One region of the Pseudarthrobacter sp. CCNWLW207 genome, then DNA from elsewhere that is predicted to be linked to it. Evidence: riboswitches for the same ligand, from Rfam matches in the RefSeq annotation. Region 1 holds a riboswitch; each other region holds the start of a gene.
The links. A riboswitch is a leader RNA that binds a small molecule or an ion and turns the genes downstream of it on or off. The one in region 1 is predicted to bind cyclic di-AMP.
Positions count from the first base shown of each region.

Region 2: linked by a shared signal. The riboswitch ahead of V9L17_RS02805 (M23 family metallopeptidase) and the one ahead of V9L17_RS08480 (hypothetical protein) in region 1 are both predicted to bind cyclic di-AMP.
Region 3: linked by a shared signal. The riboswitch ahead of V9L17_RS14390 (hypothetical protein) and the one ahead of V9L17_RS08480 (hypothetical protein) in region 1 are both predicted to bind cyclic di-AMP.

Region 1 is NZ_JBBCBS010000004.1:132,608-139,765, forward strand. Features, by position in the region: gene V9L17_RS08465 (SPFH domain-containing protein) at 1-410, opposite strand, end outside; gene V9L17_RS08470 (NUDIX hydrolase) at 486-1,247, shown strand; gene V9L17_RS08475 (flotillin family protein) at 1,393-2,889, shown strand; gene V9L17_RS08480 (hypothetical protein) at 3,017-3,781, opposite strand; cyclic di-AMP (ydaO/yuaA leader) riboswitch at 4,267-4,427, opposite strand; gene V9L17_RS08485 (hypothetical protein) at 4,874-5,086, shown strand; gene V9L17_RS08490 (ribonuclease Z) at 5,136-6,029, shown strand; gene V9L17_RS08495 (dienelactone hydrolase family protein) at 6,112-7,089, shown strand.
Region 2 is NZ_JBBCBS010000001.1:627,973-635,130, forward strand. Features, by position in the region: gene V9L17_RS02800 (C40 family peptidase) at 1-267, opposite strand, end outside; cyclic di-AMP (ydaO/yuaA leader) riboswitch at 338-501, opposite strand; gene V9L17_RS02805 (M23 family metallopeptidase) at 650-1,468, opposite strand; cyclic di-AMP (ydaO/yuaA leader) riboswitch at 1,479-1,691, opposite strand; gene V9L17_RS02810 (metal-dependent transcriptional regulator) at 1,853-2,548, opposite strand; gene serC (phosphoserine transaminase) at 2,827-3,957, shown strand; gene V9L17_RS02820 (DUF3027 domain-containing protein) at 4,155-4,811, opposite strand; gene V9L17_RS02825 (cold-shock protein) at 4,820-5,203, opposite strand; gene V9L17_RS02830 (hypothetical protein) at 5,397-5,630, shown strand; gene V9L17_RS02835 (helicase-associated domain-containing protein) at 5,641-7,158, shown strand, end outside.
Region 3 is NZ_JBBCBS010000007.1:221,935-229,092, reverse strand. Features, by position in the region: gene V9L17_RS14415 (LysR family transcriptional regulator) at 1-474, shown strand, start outside; gene V9L17_RS14410 (SixA phosphatase family protein) at 452-979, opposite strand; gene V9L17_RS14405 (winged helix-turn-helix domain-containing protein) at 1,227-2,093, opposite strand; gene V9L17_RS14400 (response regulator transcription factor) at 2,798-3,538, shown strand; gene V9L17_RS14395 (sensor histidine kinase) at 3,542-5,053, shown strand; cyclic di-AMP (ydaO/yuaA leader) riboswitch at 5,170-5,329, shown strand; gene V9L17_RS14390 (hypothetical protein) at 5,335-6,033, shown strand; gene V9L17_RS14385 (YdeI/OmpD-associated family protein) at 6,168-6,611, shown strand; gene V9L17_RS14380 (HAD-IA family hydrolase) at 6,592-7,158, opposite strand, start outside.

The sequences.
Region 1 (7,158 bases):
CCGCGCTCGAGGGCTTCGGCGAGCGTGGTGGTGGCGATCTGGTCGATTGCGTGGCTCTGGCACAACTGGCCGATGATTGTGGCCACCTGCTCGCGACCGGTGGCCGGGGCTGCACCGGCATGCTGGAGTCCGAAGTCGAGCCGGTTGGATACCGAGACGGGGTCGATAAAACGGTAGGTCACGTTGGCCTGGACGCTCACGTCCTGGTGGTCCCGGGTGATGGCATGGAACAGGGTGGGCAGCTCCTGGTCATCCACGGGGACCTCGCTGAGCACGGAATTCGCCGGCCGGAACCAGAATGCCTGGCCCACCCCTTGATGCTTGACCTGGCCTTTCTGCAGGTGGACGACGTAGCCGGTGGGGCTGCCAAGGAAGTGGCTGATCCAGGGGTAACGCTTGATGCTGGCCATGGGGTTCTCCTTAAGATTTATTGTCGTCACTTCGACGATAACTAACCCTAAGGCTCGTTGGGATTTATTGTCAATATGACGATAATTGCCTACGATGGCTTCATGACCCAAACCCCTGCTGCGCCGGCGCGCTTTCCGGTGACTGTCGACGTCGTCGCCCTCACCGTCCGCGACGGCGAGCTGAACGTCCTGCTGATCACCCGCCTCATTGATCCCTTCCGCGGCAAACTCGCCCTCCCGGGCGGTTTCGTGCTGGCCGGCGAGGAACTGCTGGATGCGGCCGGCCGGGAACTCGCGGAGGAGACCGGCGTCGGGCAGCTCCCGGGCCATTTGGAGCAACTGGGCAGTTACGGCCCCAAGGGGCGCGATCCGCGGGGGGATGTACTCACTGTGGCCCACCTGCTGCTCGCGCCTGACTTTCCGGTCCTCTCGGCGGGGAGCGATGCTGAACACGCGGCCTGGTACCCCGTGGGCCAGCTCATGGATGGCGGATTGCAGCTCGCCTTCGATCACGAGCGGATCCTCGCTGACGCCTTGGAGCGGGCCAAGTCAAAGCTCGAATACTCGCCCTTGGGGGCGGCTTTTTGCGGCGATGAGTTCACCATTGCCCAACTCCGGGCAGTGTATGAGGCCGTCTGGGGCACCCGGCTCGACCCCCGGAATTTCCACCGCAAGGCCACAGGCACCCCCGATTTCCTGGAAGACACCGGGCGGACGACGGCGGGGGACGCCGGCCGGCCGGCGGCCCTGTTCCGCCTGGCTCCGGCCGCCCGGCCGGCAGTAGGACAGCCGGTGCGGGCTGTACTCAACCCCCCGATCATGCGGCCGCGGGACTGAAGCCTTGCCGGGTAGGGTTTGATGCATGACGCCTGTCGCCAATTGGGGCCCACACAAAGTTGTGGCGCGGTTGAGTCCGCACCTGGACTCCGGGCTCCATGATCTGCGATGACCAGGGCGATCTGACACATCATAGGGGGAAACAATGACAGTACTTTTGATTGGCGGGGGCGCACTGGCCCTCCTGCTCATCGCAGGATTTATCTTTTACACCTCGAGCATCCGGTTTGCCAAGCCCAATGAGGCCATGCTCATCACGGGCAAGAGTGATCCAAATACGACGGATGAGACCTCGGATGACCAGTCCCGTGTCATCATCAACAATCGGGCGTTCGTCAACCCCATCACTGAACGCGTCAGCCACATCTCGCTGTCCTCGCGCCAGGTTGAAGTCACCATCGAAGCCATCTCCAACAACGGCATACAGCTCAAGCTGACCGGCGTTGCGCAGGTAAAGGTCGGGGGCGACAAGATTTCTGTCCGCAAGGCAGCCCAGCGGTTCCTTGACCAGCAGGACGCGATTGACCACTACACCCAGGAAACCCTCTCCGGCTCGCTTCGTTCGATCGTGGGTACCTTGAGCGTCGACGCGATCATCAAAGACCGTGCCCAGTTCGCTGCATCCGTTAAGGAAGAGGCCGAGCACTCCATGACCAACCAGGGTCTGGTCATCGATACGTTCCAGATCAAATCGGTTGACGATGCGGGCGGATACCTGAAGAACCTTGGCCGGCCGGAGGCTGCCCTGGTGGCACGGAACGCCAGTATTGCCGAAGCGAACTCTCAGCGCGAGGCGGCGGAAGCGAAGGCCCTGGCAGACCAGAAGACGGCTGAAGCTGAGCAGAAGCTGGCTCTCCGGCGCGCCGAATTGAAGCAGGAAACGGATGCCCGCCAGGCGGAGGCTGACGCCGCCGGCCCCCTTGCCCAGGCCGACCAGCAGCAGGCGATTATCCTGAAGAACCAGCAGGTTGTGGCGCGCCAGGCCGAACTTCGCGAGAAGGAACTCGACATCGAGGTCCGCAAGCCTGCCGACGCCGCCAAGTACAAGGTTGAAACTGAAGCAGCGGCTGACCTTGCCCGGCGTACCCGCATCTCGGAAGCCACGAAGGTTGAAGCCGCCGCTGAACTCGAAACCCGCAAGCTCAAGGCTGCCGGCAACGAGGTCGAAGCAAAGGCCCTGGCAGCAGCCAATACTGCCAAAGGCAATGCCGAAACCGAGATCAACAAGATCCGCGGCCTTGCTGAGGCTGAAGTAACGAAGTCCAAGGGTATAGCCGAGGCCGATGTCATTGGCTTGCGTGGTACTGCTGAGGCAGGGGCCATCGAAGCCCAGGCCAAGGCATACAGCGAGTTCAACGAGGCAGCCATCCTGAACAAACTTCTGGAGGTTCTGCCTTCCATCGCCCGGGAAATCGCCGCGCCGATGAGCGCCATCAGCAATATGACGGTCATCTCCAACGACGGCGCTGGCCAGGTGAGCAAAAATGTTTCCTCGGGTGTCCAGCAGACCGCACAGATGCTCAAGGACACCACCGGCTTCGACGTCATCGAAATGCTTAAGAACTTTGGCAATTCGACCCCCGCCGCGTCCACGCGAGGCACCGGCAACGGCGCAGTCAAGGAACAGGCCGGACCACAGTGATCACTCCCGGACCGGGGGACGGGTTCGCCGGGTAACACCGCCGGAACCAACAGAACGCCGCGGAACCCCTTGCGGGTCCGCGGCGTTCTGGTGTCTTCGTGGCTACGTCTTCTCAGGGGGCCCTGGCTCAGTACCAGTTGTTTGTGGCGCGGAACTCGAGGGCTTTTGCCGGGGAGCCGTGGCGCTCCTTGATGTAGCTCAATCCTCTATCCACCTGGCTGGGACGCCATTTTACTGACGTGTCCCACAACTGGTTCAGGGCATTCATTTGTTCCGCGCCCCATCCATACGATGCCAGTCGGGCGATGGCATACGAGCGTGTGTCGACTGCTTCTTCGGAGGCGCCCCCTGTAGCCGTAGCAGTGGGCGAGGGCGGGAGCGACGAGGCTGTTGGTGTGGGTGAGGTTGCCGGAGCCGGCGCCGTTGGGGGCGCCGCCGGTGCGGGCCCAGCCGACGACGTCGGCTCGGCGGGTGTGGCCGATGACATGACCGGTGGCTCGAGGACCACCGTGGGCGCCGGGGATGGCGGAACCGTGGCGGGCGATGCCGCGAGCATTCCGTCCAGCGTGGGAGCGTCCACTGGCATCGAGAGGTCGGCCACGGCTGGCAAGGCAGAGGCGCCGTGATCCTCACCTGGGTGGGAATCATCGGTGCCCGGGGAGGCCTGTGCCGGCGCGGCGCCCGGCGTGCCCGGGGCAGTGGAGGCGGCCGGCTGTGGTGCCGCACGTCCGCTGCTGTACGTGGGCAGCGTTCCCTTCGTCGTATGGGGCGCATCAGCTGCGTCGGGGGCATCTTGGACGGAGGACTCATTGCCGAAAAAGGGCAGCTCGGTAGCCTGGCTGGCCGTTCCGACCGCAAGCACTACGGCAAGGGCGCCGGTAACGACGGCCATCCGATGACCCATGACACGAAGCGAAGCGGCCCTCCTGAGGACGGCTTGGGCGTCGGACGTGAAAGCGGATGCAATCTGTGGGCTATGTGCTGTAGCCGGCCTGCTCCTTGGGGCTGCAACGGGTTTGGCCTCTGCGGGCTTCCCAGCCGCTTCGCGTCGCTCCCGGGGCCGGCGCGTTGTCTCCGGCGCGGCCGCGCTTTTTAGAGCTGACGTCGTGGGTGGTACAACTGCAATTACTTCGGTTGCAGGTGACGCAGCTTGGGTCTTGGGTGCTGAGTCCGGGGCAGGCGGGACCTCGAAGGCCGGGCCCCTGACTCTTCTTCGGCGCAGTGGGGCAGATGCCGGTCCTGCCGGAGTCGCCGCGGGATGTGGCACTTCTGCCCCGGGAATGGTTGGGGTGGGTGGAGTGGTGATGGCCGGCGCAGTTTCTGCGCGGTGTCGCCCGGCCCGAAAAGGGCGCGACTGATCCAGCGAACGGGACATGGTATTTGCCTCTCAACGCCTGCGAAGTTAGCTGTCGGGTTCGGAAGAGGTCAACCGGCCGGCACGTTCAGGCGTGACGGCTTCACCCCAAGGACCGCTGCGAAACGGCCCGAAGACTGTGGGTCCCCCGTCTCTGCCTTACTGTGTTGGGAGCCCGGGATGTGGCAGAGCTCGGCGTCAGCCCGGACGCGGCCCGATCCAGATGGGCCACCCGAAAACCGTACATGAACCGCCCCCCTTAAGTCACGTTTAGGTAACAGGACTGTCCGGAGTGGTGAGTCACCTTGCTTGCCGAGCCCATTTCTTCCGCGCGGGAGGATCGAAGAGTAGGCTGGATAGACCGTTAGGCAGTATGCGGCCGCCATTGCAGACTGGGTGTGAGTCCACCCCAGCATCCTGGAGGGGTTCCCCGTGGCCGCAGCCAGCGTCAGTCTCCCCATTGCAGGCATCGCACGGCTGTGCCCGATTTCGTGTTGGACGATTCCTTATTGGATCGAGCTTCCACACAGGCGCGTCATCACTGGCCCCGGACAGTCTCCCTTGGATTATGACAAGCGCCCAAGCGCCTGCCCTGACGATTAAATCCGTGAAAAGCGAAGAGGAGTTGAGATGGACGCCGAGGCCGTTCTTGGGTTGATCGGTGGCTATCTGGCCACTATGGCTGGGGTGTTCCTCCTGTACGCGCCCGTCCTTATCCTTGTTGTCTGCCTGTTGATGACAGCAGGCATGCTGCAACTGTTGGCATGGCCTTTTGTCGCCCTCTTCCGGAAGCTGCGCCGGAAACCTGAACCCCCCTCGGACGGGTCCTGGCTGCTGCACTAAGTATCGTCCCAGCGCTCATCGCCAAACCAGGCTTGGTTACGCTATCCCCATGCGTGACCTCGTCATTCTTGGCACAGCCTCCCAGGTTCCCACCCGGACGCGGAACCATAACGGCTACCTGTTGCGGTGGGACGGCGAAGGCCTGCTCTTTGACCCTGGCGAGGGAACCCAGCGCCAGATGCTCCACGCCGGGGTGGCGGCCAGCCAGATCACACGCATCTGCCTGACCCATGTGCACGGCGACCATTGCTTCGGACTGCCCGGGGTGCTTTCGCGGATGGCCCTGGACGGCGTTGCCCATCCGGTCCACCTGCACTTTCCGGCTTCGGGGGAGGACCTCGTCCGTGCCCTGGTTGCGGTTAGTTCTCCCGGGATTGATTTACGGTTGTATCCGCACGGCGCCGCGGGAACCGTGGCGCCCGGCCTGGAGGTCCAGCCGCTGAAGCACCGCATCGAAACGTACGGTTACCGGCTCACCGAACCAGATGGCCGCACTTTCCTTCCGGATAGGCTGGCCGCGGCAGGGATCAGGGGAGCCGACGTCGGCCGCCTGGAGCGTGAGAGAAGCCTGGGAAACGTCCGTCTCGAGGACGTGACGGTGGCCCGGCCAGGCCAGAAATTCGCCTTTGTGATGGACACCGCCCCTTGCGCGGGCGCGGAGAAACTGGCTGAGGGTGCGGATCTGCTCGTGGCGGAGTCAACATTCAGCAACGACGACGCCGGGCTCGCCGGGGAGTATCGGCACCTCACCGCCGGGCAGGCAGGGGAGTTGGCGGCCAGCGCCGCCGTCGGCACGCTGATCCTGACGCACTTCTCCTCGCGGTATGGCGATGACGTCACGCTCCTGGCCCAGCAGGCGCGGGACCGTGCCGGCGGGGCTGCCGTCACTGCCGCCCATGACCTGGACCGGATCGCTTTTCCCAAACGCCGGCAACCGCACTAAACAACAACCCCCGCAACGTCCGGCGCCCCTTGCCCGGCGCCTGACATCGGAGGAGGATGTTTGGGCATCCCAGGAGGCTCCCATGATCCAGCTTGGCAAGTTTGAGAAGTATCTGATCGAGGAATTCTTCGACGATTACCGCGCCGGGGACATGACCCACCGCACGTTTACCCGCCGGGTCGCTTTCATCACCGGAAGCATGGCAGCGGCCTCGGCCGCAATGTTGCTCGTGGGCTGCACTCCCGAAGAAGTCCCGCGCAGCACCGACCCCATGCCCACCCCCTCTCCAACGTCCTCGGCGGCAGGCAACGGCACCGCGGCCGCCGGTGCCGTCCCCGGAGCCAAGAGCCCGCTCTCCGTTCCCGAGGGAACAGCAGGGCTGACGACGTCGACAATCACGTTCCCCTCCAGCGGCACCGACATCAGGGGCTACCTTGCCCGGCCCGACGGGGGAGCGGCTGGTCCTGCAGTGTTGATCTGCCACGAGAACCGCGGACTCACCCCGCACATCCAGGACGTTGCCCGACGATTCGCCAAAGCCGGCTACAGTGCGCTGGCCCTGGACCTGCTTAGCAGGGAGGGCGGGACGGCGGGGATGGATGCCGACGCCGTACCTGGTGCACTGACGGGCGCCGGCGCCAAACGCCACGTGGCCGATTTCGCCGCTGCCTTTGACTACCTGGCGTCACAGGACTTCGTGGACCCGGCGAGGATCGCCATGACGGGTTATTGTTTCGGCGGCGGAATCACGTGGCAGGCGTCGACGGAGCTCAGCGGGCTCGCAGCCACGGCCGCTTTCTACGGCCCGGCACCGGACCTCAACAAAGTCCCAGCCATCAAGGCAGCGGTCTTCGGTGTCTATGCCGAGCGGGACCAGCGGATCACGGGGGCCATGCCGGCGCTGAAGGACGCGTTGGCGGCCAACAACATCACGCACCAGCTGACCGTTTACCCGGGCGTGGACCACGCCTTCCACAACGACACCGGTGAACGGTACAACGAGGCCCAGGCAACGGCGGCCTGGAACGACACCTTGGCGTGGTTCAAGCAGCACGTCTGACGCGCGGCGTCACCCGATGGGATGGCCGTGGTGGCACGTGGTTTGCCCGTCCGGTATCTCATGTCCCTG
Region 2 (7,158 bases), on a different contig from region 1:
CGTGTCAGTGGACTGTGCACGGACCGTTTCGACCTTCGGGGCCGGCGTGGTCTTGACCACGGGGCGTTCGAAGGAGACGGTGGCGGTGGGGGCAGCGGTGACGGCAAGCGCCGTCTGCGAGCCGGACTCGGTGGAGGCGGAAACGCCAGCGGTGGTGTCCGCTGCGTTGGCCGGAAGCCCCATGCTCAGGATCAGACCTGATGCAGCTGCGATGACAGCAGCTTGGCGACCGACGGTCCCGGCATTTGCACTGACAGCCTTGGACACGGGGCCCAACGGGTTGGTGCGAACCGTTTGTGCGCGGTGACGCGCAGAATTATGGCGTGAAGACACGAAGGTAGCCTCTCCCAATGCCTACGAGGTGAGCTGTCGGATTCGGATGGGAGTTCACCCGGCCACGCCGCTTCCACAGGAAGCTTTGCGACTTAACCCCAAGGCCTTCGAACTTCAAAGACCAAAATTGGTTCCCCCGCCCCTGCCAGACGATGTCATGCGAACGGACCTTGAGCGGTGGCAGAGCTAGGCAATCCACTCAAGAACGTCAACTTCGGAAAAGTTGACGCAAGTTAGACGGTACAGCAGTTCAGAGCGAATGTCACATTCAGGTCACGGCATGTCACGCAAATGTGAGAGCTTTCCATCAGTTGGGCTAGAGCCAGCCGGTGGGGTCAACGACTTCGCCATTGACCTGGACCTCGAAATGGAGGTGGCAGCCTGTGGAGGCGCCGGTGGTGCCGCTGAGCGCCACTACCTCGCCTCGGCTGACCGTTTGGCCAACCTTGACGTTGAAGGAAGACAGGTGGTTGTACGTCGTTTCAAGGCCGTTGCCGTGGTCCACGACCACGCGGTTACCTCCGCCAAACTGGTGCCATCCCGCAAAGGTCACAGTGCCGCTGGCGGCCGCCAGGACAGACGTGCCGCACTGTGCCACGTAGTCCTGGCCGCGGTGGAAGTCACCGGAGCCGCCAGTGATAGGGCTCACGCGATAGCCGAATGGGGAGGCCGTAACCAGGCTCGCCAGCGGAGCACCGAGGCTGCCGGCGGAGGCGGCCCGGGTGATGGACCCCGCCGACTGGGCGCTCAAGAGTTGCTTGAGCTTGCCGTCCGGATCACCCATGGTGACTACGGATGAGCGGCTGAAGTCGATTTTTGCGGCTGCTTCGGCGGAGATTTCAGGCTGCGGAGCTGCGGAAACAGCCGATGTCTGCTGACCGGCGTCCGGCGTGGCCAGGACGGGACTGGTGGCAGGGACGGTGACTGTGAGCACCAGGCCGGTGGCCGCGAGGGCGATGCCGGCCTTTTGGCCCACCCCACTGGCCGCTGCGAAGTCAGTGATTTGCCGGAAGGGTCCCCGGCGGCGGCGCGCATCGCGCTGTGGATCCCGGGGCCTGTCCGCGGCCACAGCTGCAGCAACGCGGGGCGCTGCTGCGGGGCCCGCTGCGCGGCGGCGGCCCCTGGAATTCTGCATGGTCAAGAACGGTTCCTCTCTGGAAAGCCTGCGAAGTTAGCTGTCGGATTCGGGTCAGAGAGTTCATAGACCCGGTCCGCCGTAAGCAAGCTTCGGCGCAGAGATATCCCGTGAGGATCCTTCGCTGGAAGAGGCTTGCTGCTGACGGACTTCACCCCAAGGCAGCCTTGCGACTGCCGGTTGTGGTTCCCCCGCCTCTGCCAGTTGGTGACTCGTACTACTGATCTGCTGGCAGAGCTCGGCTCCAGATCAGGTAACGCTTTTGTATCGACGCTTGGCGTTAACTATAGGCGATTAAGCCGGACAGTAACAATTCCGTTATCTTTGCTTAAAGCCTATTCATTGGGGTAACCCGCCCGCCGGACCCGGGCGCTCCGCCAGCGGTCAGCGGACGGATACGAATACGTGCGCCGCCACTTCGGGGGGAAGCTCCAGTGCCCCTTCGATCCCGGGGACCCGGACCGAAATGTAGTCTCCCACGCGCTCCAGCGAAATCGGGGCGCCCGGCCGGATCCCGCCCTCGTCCAGCTGGGTCAGCAGCTCAGGATCCACTTGGATGGGTTCTGCCAGCCTGCTGACAACCACGGTGGATCCGGGGCCATAGCCCTTCATGGCTTCCAGGAGATTAATCACACCGTCCGTGAAGGGCGACGATGCCTGGCCTCCCAATGCCGCCAGGCCAGGGATGGGATTGCCATAGGGCGATTCAGTGGGGTGGTTCAGCATTTCGTAGATGCGCCGCTCGACGCGCTCACTCATCACGTGCTCCCAGCGGCACGCTTCGTCATGGACGTACGCCCAGTCCAGGCCGATCACATCCGCCAGGAGGCGCTCCGCGAGCCGGTGCTTGCGCATGACCTCGGTGGCCCGTTTACGCCCGGTTTCCGTCAGTTCCAGATGACGGTCTCCGGAGACCACCACCAGGCCGTCGCGTTCCATCCGGCCAATCGTTTGGGACACCGTGGGTCCGGAGTGCCGCAGCCGTTCGGCAATGCGGGCGCGAAGAGCAACGATGTTCTCTTCCTCAAGCTCCAAAATGGTCCGAAGATACATCTCCGTAGTATCGATCAGATCCGTCATCCAGCTCAGCTCCTCGAGCGCATTACCTTGCGTTGTCCCACCGTATCGCGTACCGACAGCGACGTAGTCCGTTGAAAAGCTTAGCCTATTTTGAATTTGTCCGGATAATTCCTACGGCCCCTCCGGCCTGTCTCAATGGCTGGACTATGACGTAGCCGGTTCCCGCCGAATCAGCGGTTCAGGCAGAATATAGGAGGTCCTCGTTGCGGTCACTGACGACTGCCGGCCACCCCACCGTCCCGGACATGTGTCACGTCCACGCCGAAATTGGAGCCCTTGTGAGCGAAAACAGCATCACTATTCCTGCCGACCTCCTGCCAAAGGACGGACGGTTCGGCGCAGGACCTTCCAAGGTCAGGCCGGAACAGATTGAAGCGCTCTCGGCGGCGTCCACGACCATTCTGGGCACCTCCCACCGCCAGGCTCCGGTCAAGAACCTTGTCGGTTCGGTCCGCGAAGGCCTGAGCCAGTTCTTCCGTGCCCCTGACGGGTACGAGGTAGTACTGGGCGTGGGCGGTTCCACAGCATTCTGGGATATTGCCAGCTTTGGCCTCGTTGAGAAGAAGGCCCAGCACCTGTCCTTCGGCGAATTCGGCTCCAAGTTTGCCTCAGCCACCAACAAGGCACCGTTCCTGGACGCCTCCTCGATCATCAAGTCCGAGCCCGGTACGCGGCCGGTTGCCCAGGCCGAGGCCGGCGTTGACGTCTACGCCTGGCCGCAGAACGAGACCTCCACCGGTGTTTCGGCGCCCGTGAAGCGCGTGTCCGGTGTGGATGAGGGCGCGCTCGTCCTGGTGGACGCCACGTCCGCCGCAGGTGGCCTGGACGTTGATGTTGCCGAGGCAGACGTGTACTACTTCGCACCGCAGAAGAACTTCGCGTCCGACGGCGGCCTGTGGCTGGGCCTCTTTTCCCCGGCAGCGCTGGAGCGTGCCGCCAGGATCAAGGCCAGCGACCGATGGATCCCCGACTTCCTGGACCTCCAGACTGCCATCGAGAACTCCCGCCTGAACCAGACCTACAACACGCCGTCGCTCTCCACCCTGGTGACCCTGGATGCCCAGGTGCAGTGGCTGAACAGCAACGGCGGCCTGGACTTCGCGTCGGCCCGTACAGCGGACTCTGCCGGCCGGATTTACAGCTGGGCTGAGGCTTCCGAGTTTGCCACGCCTTTCGTGGCCAAGGCAGAGGAGCGCTCAAACGTTATCGCGACGATCGACTTTGACGACTCCATTGACGCCACTGCAGTTGCCAAGGTGCTGCGGGCCAACGGCATTGTGGACACGGAGCCCTACCGCAAGCTGGGCCGCAACCAGCTCAGGATCGCCACTTTCGTGGCAATCGAACCGGCAGATGTCTCTGCGCTGCTGGCCTGCATCGACTTTGTGGTGGGCGAACTGCGCAAGTAGTCCCCCACCCACTCATCGATTGCTCCAGCAACGCCCTTTTGGGGGTCCTAAAGGGCGCCTACGGAGCAATCGATGGGTAAGGAGGCGTCAGGATGCCTGGGGCAATATTGGGCTCTTAACGCTCGACGGCGCCGTCCGGACTTTGGTCCCGGACGGCGCCGTCTGCGTTTAGTGTGAGTCGCGTGTCTGCTCGCCGGTTATTCGGCGTCACGCTCATCGGCGTCACGCTCGTCAGCGTCAGGCTCTTCGGCGTCAGGCTCATCAGAGTCAGGCTCTTCGGCGTCTTCAGCGTCCGCGTCCTCCGCGAGAGTCCCTTCGCCATCCAGCGCTTCCGGGCCAGGCACATTGGTGTCCGGACCTTCCTCGATGTCCGGTGCCCCAACCACCTCCAGGGCTTCGGCGTCCTGGGCGTCCTCCGGGCGCACGCGTTCTGCCCAAGGCACCCACTCGGGGGCAAGGATGGAGTCCTCTGATGGCAAAAGTCCAAGTTCACTGACCGTGACCACCTTGGACCGCGAGTTACGCGTCAGGACGGCAAACCACTGCCACCCCTGGTATCCGGGCAGGCGCGACTCAAAAAGGTGCGTCACCAGGCGGTCGCCCTCACTCTTGGCACCGAGGTGGGCGCCTATTGTCGAGGCCGCAGTGATGCCTTCAACGGCGGTCCGGGCTACGTCAACTGCGGCTGCGAGGAAGGCGTCCGGTTTTCCGATACGCCAGACGGGGACACCCGCACGGCGCTTGGTTTCGGTGGCGGCGGGGGCGGCCTTCGCCGCGGCTCCCGCTGACGGTTCGACGGCGGCGCCTGCCTGATCCGCTGCCGCGGGGTCCGGCTGTTCAGCTTCCGGGTTCATCAGCAGGCCTAAACGTCCAGCTCGTCGGCAACCTTACGCAGGGCTGCGGCGATGGCCTTGCCCTTGTTGCCTTCCGGGTACTTGCCGGCGGACAGGGTGCCGGAGAGGTTGTCCAGCACGCTGACGAGGTCCTGCACCAATGGTGCCAGGTCCTTGGCGCTGGGCCGCTTGGCTTTGGCGATGGACGGCGTCTTATCCAGGACGCGCAGGCCCAGGGCCTGGGCACCCTTGCGGCCGTCGGCGACGCCGAACTCCACCCGGGTTCCAGCCTTCAGCTCAGTAATGCCCTCAGGCAGCGATGATTTGGGCAGGAACACTTCCTGGCCGTCCTCGCCCGCGAGGAATCCGAAACCCTTTTCCTTGTCATACCACTTGACCTTGCCGGTAGGCACGTAATCAACCTTCTTCGTTCTGACGTCTTGAGACACGACCGGCAGTCACCGCATCCGCATTGATATGCGGGTTCAGGGTATGACTGCCCGGGCCGAGTTGGTCTGTTACTTCAAGGTTATCCTGCCGCACGCCCGAATCCTGCTTTCCCTCCTTCACACCATCGCCTGCCGAAGTACTGTTAGCGTTACGTCCATGACACCCTCGCGTTACCGGCGTCCCCTGATGATCTGTGCGGCAGCGGTCGCCTTGCTCTCACTGATGGCAGTGGGCGCGGTGATGGCGCTGGCCTTTGCCGGCTCGGCAGCCCCCGTGTGGGTCACCTCCACGGCCCTCTACGGCCTGCCGCTGGCCTTCCTGCTGATGCTATTCCTGATCCTGGACAGCGTGGCGGGACGGCGCCGGGCAGGAAAGTCCGGCGGACGGTAACGTTGGACTGATGTCCCTTATCCGCGCGTTGAGCAAAGAGCTGGAGGCACGCAGCGACGAGTCGTTGCGGGCACTGTTCGCCGCGCGGCCGGACCTTATCTCGCCTGCCGTTCCCGACTTTTCCGCCCTCGCGGCGCGTGCCAGCGCCAGGGTAAGTGTCCAGCGGGCGCTGGAACGCCTGAATAAACCGCAGATGCAGGTCCTGGAGACCCTCCATCTCTGCACCAATACGGACACGGCCCACAGCGCGTGCGCCGCCGGGCTGCGGAAGTTCATTCCCGGTGCTTCCGTGGCCGCCGTTGACCGGATCCTGGCCTCCCTTCAGGACCTCGCGCTCGTGCACCGGGCGGATCCCCCGCACGGAACAACCCCTACCGGACACCGTCAGCGCTTCTACCTCCCGGTGGGGTCCCTTCGGGATGTCGTGGGCATCTACCCGGCCGGGCTGGGCCGCAGCTACACGGAACTGGTCCGCCTGCAGCCGGCGTTCGCCCAGCGCGTGGTACAGCTGGTTGCCGAGTTGCACCGCAGCGGCGTGCCCGTCCAGGAGGCCACCACGCCTATGGAAGCAGCGCTTGCCCTGCAGCACTGGACGTCGTCGCCGGAGTCGCTGCAGCAGATCCTGGCGGATGCACCGGAACGTACCACGGCGTTACTGGCCCGATTCGGAAACTGGGCCATGGGTGCTGTCCCCCAAGCGCAACGTAAAGCATCCGTGACCAACGAAACCGCCGACGTCGGGCCCGTTGACTGGCTGCTGGCCCGCGGCCTGCTGGTCCCCTTGGACGCGGCCCACGTGGAACTGCCGCACAGCGTGGGCGTGTCCCTCCGGGGCGGTGCGATTATCAACGACTTCACCCTTTCGCCGCCCGTTCCTGAACTTGGCCACACGACAGCTGCACTCCGCCGGAACGCCGCGCTGGGTGCCATTGCGGAAACGCTTCGGCTGGTGGGCGAGCTTCTTTACGCAGTCAGGGAACAGCCACTGGCAACATTGCGCACCGGCGGCGTGGGGGTACGGGAGATGAGGCGGGTCGCGGAAACGCTGCGGGTTGAGCAGCATCGTGCGGGCTTGCTGGTGGAGCTCTGTGCCCTATCCGGCCTGATCCGCCTTGATGTGGATTCCTCTGCCTGGGTGCAGCCTCCGGAACTGGAATGGCTGCTCCTGCCGCGGCAGGAGCAATGGCTGTGGCTGGTGAATGCGTGGCTGGCAAGTGAACGCGTCCCGTCTCTGGTGGGCCAGCCCGTCAGTGGGCAGCCGAACGCACCGGCAGTTGCCCATCGCGGCGCAGCCGGCACCACCATCAACGCGCTCTCGGCCGAAGCGCAACGGCCTGATGCTCCCGTTGTCCGGAAAAGGATCCTGGAAATCCTGAACCAACTCACCAATGAGGCCACAGCTCCCGACGCCCACGCCCCCGTCCTGGACGCGGCGGCTGTGCTGCAGCGGGCTGAATGGGAACAGCCCCGGATGGCGCGGCGCTTCAGTTCGCTGATCCGCGGCGTGCTGGCGGAGGCCGACATGCTT
Region 3 (7,158 bases), on a different contig from region 1:
GTGGTGCACAATTGGAACTCCGTACCGCTGGTGATACCGGAGCATATGACGCTTGAGTGGTTATGCGAGGACATTGCCGACCTGCTGGTGCACGGCAGCCATCCGCTGGCAGGACGCGGCCACGTGGAGCCGGCCGACCTTGTTGATGAGCGGTGGATCAGCACACCGCACGGCGCCATCTGCAACGAGGCCCTGCTGAGGATCTTTGCCGATCTGGGCCGGGTACCGGACATCAAGGTCTACGATCCTGACTTCGCAACTCATATTTCCCTAGTGGAGCAGGGAGCCGTCGTAGCACTGGTTCCCCGCCTCGGCAGGCCGGCACTGCCGCCTGGCGTCATCCCCGTGCCACTGGTCAATCCCGTTCAGGTCAGGCAGGTGGGAATGGTTTACCGCCGGACCATGACGGCGAGCCCGGCCATCCAGCACGTCTCGGGACTGCTTCGACAGATCAATGGGCGCGCGGAACCTTGAACTTGGTGATCCGGGCGTCCTGGCCATCCAGTTCCGCCCAGGATTTATCTGTTTCCAGGACTGTGAGCGCGCTGGTGGGATACCGGGTGGCGGCGTCCATGTAGGCGTCGTGGTCGGAGTCGCGGGAAGCCAGGTGCATGGCGAGGTCCTGGACGCCGGGCATGTGCGAGATGAGCATCAGCGTAGTGACGGTATCGGGGACATGGTTGACCACGGTCAACATGCGCAGCGCAGAGGCGGCGTACAGGCCGTCCTCAAGCTTCGGCGTCGGCGCCTTATCTCCCAGTTCCGAGCACACCCAAGTGCAGGTCTGCCGCGTCCTGAGCGCACTGGAGCACAGGATGAAGTCGGGGACAATGCCATGCTTGAGCAGCCACCTGCCCGCCAGGGGCGCCTCGCGGTGCCCGCGTTCCTCCAGCGGCCGCTCGTGGTCGGCAACCCCACCCGGCCAGTCTGCCTTGGCATGCCGCATAATCACCAGGCGCTTGATGTGGTGGTCACTCATGTCCCCAAGCCTAGCGCCAGCTCACTTCAGTCGGGGAGGTCGCTAACCAGCAGCCGCGGAGGTCAATACTCACGAGCCCTGAACGCGGAAAGGGACACACGAAAAAAGGGAGGGCGCTGCAGCGAAGCGGGACATCCCGACAGCGCCGTTGTTGCGCGAGGGACGAGCGCAGGCGCAGAGGGATCGTGCCGCGAAAGCGAAAGCGCCTGCCCCAGCGGGACAGGCGCTTTTGCGCGTTTCTGTAGGACTAGATCGAGTATTCCGGAGCGGCCCAGACAACAACTTCCGGGTGCTCGTAGAAGCGATAGCCCTGGCCGCGGACGGTTCGCACCGTGTTGGCGAGGCGTCCGAGCTTGGAGCGGAGGCGGCGGATATGGACGTCAATGGTCCGCTCGTTGGGGACTTCCTCGGCGTTGCGCCACAGGCCTTCGAGCAATTCGTCGCGGCCCACGGTGCGGGTGCCGTTCTCCACGAGGTAGTTGAGGAGCTCAAACTCCTTGAACGTGAGGTTCAGGGATTCGCCGTCCAGGTGGACCTCGCGGCGGGCGAGGTCGATCAGCACGCCGGAGGGACGCGGGTCCTGGGCTTGCTGCTGGCGTGCGGTTTCGGTGCGCTGGCGAGCGTTGACTGTGGGGTCGCCAAAGGTGGAACGGACGACGTCGAGCGCGGAACCGGGGGTGCTGGCCGGTGCGACGGCCACTGCCGCGTAGCTTTCGGCCCCCGACACCAGCGACTGGGCGTAGGCGCGGATTTCCTGGGCAAGCTTGGCGATGGAGGTTCCGGCAGCAGCTGCAGTTTCCTCGTCGATGCCCATGTAGAGCACGAAGCCGCGGGCAACGTTGTCGTTTGCTACCGGCCGGACAGTGTTGGGTCCCGCCACAACCGGCGTGGGCGCGGTGACCGGGGCCGCGTCGGAGGGCTGCACGGCGCGGAGTTGGCCATAAGAGTTGGGGTTGTAGCCCTGCGGGGCGTAACCGGGAGCGGGGAAGCTGGTACCGGGCGCGGCGGGAGCGAACGCCGGGCGGGCACCGAAACCCTGGCGCAGGCCCGAGGGCTGGGCTGCCTTGGTGGCGTTTCGGACAGAGATGTGGACGTATCCGGATGCAACTGACATGGATTAGCTACCTCAATGTGAATGGCCGTCATCGCGGCTCGAATGCTTGGTTTCCCCGCAATGAGATCTGGGGAGGGGCGCCCGACGCTGGGCTGGGGGGCGAATGCCTAGGAACTTCGCGGGGTGTGAAGGTCAGGCGTGCATTCGACAACAGCGCATGTCGGCAGCAGCGGGTGTGCTGGGCCAATATTCTGCGGCTGCAGGTGCTGTTGAGTTCTTGTTCACAATTGAAGTGTGCAACGTAACAATGCGAACTTGCAAGTAACAATGGACGGATCGTTCCGCATAGTGAGACGAATTCAGAGAATGTGGCTCAGATCACGATTCTGACAGAGCGAAAAAATAACAGATGTTTTCCAGAACGATTGGTTGGAAAACCGTCTTTCCCGAATATTATTCGCCAGTACCCTCAAAAAGGCCAGCACGATTCACCAGCGATGGAATTGCTGAAATACACTCCTTGATTTGCCCTTGTGTCCAGCTCCGCCGCCATCCGGACAAAAAAATTCCATCCCTGTCCGCCCCGGAAACCGTCAGGAGCGTCGAAGGTGGCTCTGCTGGACGCCACCATAGCCAGGGGAAGTCCCGGTAGATCGTCAGGGGAGTCCGCCGCTGCGAAGCTTTCAGCTCGCTAGCCTGGGATTCACAGCCAGCGCACAGGAAGCCTAAAGCGGGGGCTCAACGACGGATCGGAGAGTTGTCCCATGGCCACTTCGCACTCCATGACCAACAACCTTCCCCAACTTAGCCACCCGGACGGCTCCCCCATCCGTGCCTTGGTGGTCGACGACGAACCCAGCCTCTCCGAATTGATGAGCATGGGCTTGCGCCTGGCCGGATGGTCGGTGGCCGTTGCCGCTGACGGCCCCGAGGCTGTGAAGCTCGCCAAGGAGTTCCGCCCGGACGTCCTTGTTCTCGACGTGATGCTTCCCGGGTTCGACGGCGTCGAGCTGCTGACCAGGATCCGCGCCTTCGCGCCTGAGGTACCGGCGCTCTTCCTGACTGCCAAGGATGCCGTCCAGGACCGGATTGTGGGCCTGGCTGCCGGCGGTGACGACTACGTGACCAAGCCGTTCAGCATGGAGGAGGTCCTCCTCCGGCTGCACCGGCTAGTGCAGCGCTCCGGCGTGGCAGCGATGGACACCGCTGAGCTGGTGGTGGGTGACCTTGTCCTCAACATCGATACCCGCGAGGTGACCAGGGCCGGCGATGAACTGCAGCTGACTGCCACGCAGTTCGAGCTGCTCCGGTACCTCATGGAGAACCCCAAGCGCGTCATCAGCAAGGCGCAAATCCTGGGCCGCGTCTGGAACTACGACTTTGGCGGGCAGGCCAATATTGTGGAGCTCTACATCTCGTACCTGCGCAAGAAGGTCGATGCCGTGCATCCGCCCATGATCCACACGGTGCGCGGCGCCGGATACGTCATCAAACCGGCGGACTAGGCCGTGCCCTCACTGCCTGCAGTGGCGTCCACGCATGGCCGGAGCTGGCTGAAGCCCTCCACTTGGCATCTGCGTACCCGCCTTGTACTGGTTGCCATGGCCCTGCTGGTGGCCATCTGCGGCGCCGTTGGCCTCTTCAGCTACGCTTCCATGGACTCGTTCCTTACACGCCAGCTCGACGAACAGCTCAGCCAGGCTGCCTCCCGGTCCAACGACCCCGGCCGCCCGCCGCTGGGCGGCTTCAACGGCAGGCCGGACCCGCTGGATTCCCGCGGGCAAAGCGTGGGTACGCTCAACGCCCGGATCCTGAATGGGCAGGTCAACAGCGCCGGATTCCTGGCCTCTGATACCACGCGTTCTCCCCTGTCCGCTGAGGACAAGGAGATCCTGCTGGCCCTCCAGGAGGATTCCCGCCCTGTGGACCGGACGCTCTCCAATGGCGAGTACCGGCTGATTGCAGTGGAAACGAACTACGGTGATGTCCTGGTGACCGGGCTCCCGCTCGCCGGCAAGGAAAGCACCCTCACCTCCCTGGTGTGGACCTTCGTTTTTGTTTCCCTTGGAGGGCTGGTCTTGATTGGCCTGGCCGGGACTATCCTCATCCGGCGCACCATGCAGCCGCTGAAGCAGCTTTCCGAGGTGGCCACACGCGTCTCGCGGCTCCCGCTGGACGCCGGCGAGGTGGCACTCGCGGTGCGCGTCCCGCCGTCGAACTCCAACCCCGGAACCGAGGTGGGCAGCGTGGGGCATGCGCTGAACCTCATGCTCGACAACGTGGCCAACGCGCTGCAGGCCCGGCAGCAAAGCGAGACCAAGGTACGGCAATTCGTTGCCGACGCGTCGCACGAACTGCGCACCCCACTGACCGCCATCCGTGGTTACACCGAGCTAATGCGGATGACCGAGAACTTCACCCCGGATGGCCGGAAATCGCTGGCCCGGGTTCAGAGCCAGTCCGAGCGCATGACCACGCTGGTGGAAGACCTGCTCCTGCTCGCCAGGCTGGACGAGGGCCAGCCGTTGAAACTCAGCGAGGTGGATCTGACGCAGCTGGTGATCGAAACCGTCAGCGACGAAAAAATCATCGCACCCGGCCACAACTGGCACCTTGAGCTGCCGGACGAGCCGCTTGCGGTCAACGCCGATGCGTCGCAGCTGCGCCAGATGTTGGTGAACCTGCTCTCCAACGCCCGCAAACACACCGTTCCGGGCACAACGGTCACCACGGCCGTGATGAGGTCCGACGACGGCAGTGCCGTAGTGACAGTAACGGACGACGGCACTGGCATCCCGCCGGAATTCGTGGACCACGTTTTTGCCCGGTTTGCCCGCGCAGACGCGGCACGGACGGGATCTTCACGGTCGTCCGGTGCGGGGGCTTCGGAAGGGTCCAGCGGGCTTGGGCTGTCCATTGTGCAGTCCGTTGTGGAAGCCCACGGCGGCAGCGTGGAAGTGAACTCCCGGCCGGGTCGGACCCAGTTCACGTTGCGCCTGCCGGTGATCAACGGCTTATAGCAAGGCAACGCACCGGCGTCGTGATCTCTGTTACCAAAATGTGACTTAAGCGTCGCGCTCCTGTAGCGTCGATGGGGTGCGGTTCCCTTTGAGCCGCATATCCGGATGACGCCAAGCTCTGCCGCTTCCCGGATTCCGCTTGACCAGGCAGAGGCGGGGGACCCAGAGTCCCGGGCACTGAACTGCCCTTGGGGTGAAGCCAGCACGTGATCTTTCCGTGTGGCCGGATGCCCTCATCCGAACCCGACAGCTAACTCCGCAGGTGTGAGAGGCGATCCATCATGTCTGAATTCAAGGTACAAGCGCGCCCAGAGCGCGGTGCACACAAAGTCAACGGCCGTGGCAAGACAGCCGCGCAACACACAAAAGCTTCGTCCCTAGGCAAGCGTGCAGCCATTTTCGGTGCGGCCTGCGCCCTCCTTATCGGGGTCGGCGCAGCAGGCCAGGCTTCCGAATCCATGACTCCGGTGGCGGTCAGCGGGACCCAGTCCTCGGCTGCAGAGCTAGAGTCCAACTTGCGCCTGGAAAAGGCCGAGATGCGGGCCAACCCGGCCCCCGAACCAGCTCCGGCCGAGATCAGCGTTGCCCCGCAGGCCGCCGAACCGGCACCCGCGCCCGCACCGGCACCGGCCGCAGAGCCCGCGCCCGCACCGGCTCCCGTCGTCGCCGTCAACGATCCGGCCGGGGCCCAGGCCTATGCGGCGAGCCAGCTTGGCAGCTATGGCTGGTCAGCCGACCAGATGCAGTGCCTGCAGACGCTGTGGACCAAGGAATCTGATTGGACCACCACGGCCACCAACGCGAGCAGCGGCGCTTACGGCATTGTCCAGTCGCTGCCCGCCGAGAAGATGGCGAGCGCCGGCGCGGACTACCTCACCAACTACCGCACGCAGATCAACTGGGGCCTGAACTACATCCAGGAGCGCTACCAGTCGCCGTGCGGCGCGCTGAATTTCCACTTGTCGAACAACTGGTACTAAGCCGGTACCTGCGGCTTCCGCCATCCGAAGCAGCAGTCCCTGAATCCCCCGGTTCAGGGCCTGCGGCTTTTTGGCGTTGCATGTTTGCGCGGGCCGGGCTTCCGTGGCCTGCGGCTCCGGGCCATACTGGGGCCATGAAATTTACCACAACCATTCTGGGCAGCGGCAACAAGGCTGGTATTGAGGTTCCGGAGGAGGTTGTGACTGCCCTGGGCGCAGGCAAGCGCCCGCCGGTGGTGGTAACCATCAACGGCAAGAGCTACCGGAGCAGCATCGCGGTGATGGGCGGGCAGAGCCTGGTGGGTGTGAGCACCGCCAACCGGGAATTCACCGGCGTAGAGGCTGGCGACACCGTTGAAGTGGATCTGGAACTCGATACACAGCCCCGGATCATTGAAGTCCCGGATGACCTGGCCGCAGCCATGGCCGCCGAACCGGATGCCCAGGCGTTCTATGCCACCCTGAACTACAGCACCCAGCGCCGTTATGTGGAGCCGCTCGGGGATGCCAAAACGGAGGAAACCAGGGCGAGGCGGATCGCGAAGATCGTAGCCGACCTCAAAGCCGGAAAGAAATAATCCGCCGTCCTGCGGCGTCCGTCTCCACCGAGGCCGTGACCGCGGTGTAATCCGGGATATGAAGCACTCCCGCCGGTAATTCGCCCGTGTTTGGGCCCACCGCCACGGTCCGGATGCCCGCAGCCACTCCGGCCGCGATTCCAGCCGGGGCATCCTCAAAGACCATGGCATCCTCCGGCTCCACGCCCAGCAAGCCGGCAGCGGTCAGGTAGCCTTCCGGATGCGGCTTGCCGCGCGTCACGAGGTCAGCCGTCACGGCAGCGGCAGGCATGGCCAGTCCAGCGGCATCCATGCGGATGTCAGCCAGGATGCGGTCCGCCGACGTCACCAGGGCCACGGCATCCGCGGGCAGGCTCCGGAGCAGTTCGGAGGCACCAGGCAGCGCAACGATGCCGGCAGTCCGCACCCGTTCCATGGCACCAAGTTCTGCAGTGAGCGCAACGACGTCGGCACCGGCAGGCGCGAACCGGCGCACGGTGTCGCCTGCCTGTACACCGTGGGAGGTGCGCAGGATCTCGGCGATATCCAGGCCGTAGCGGGCGGCGAA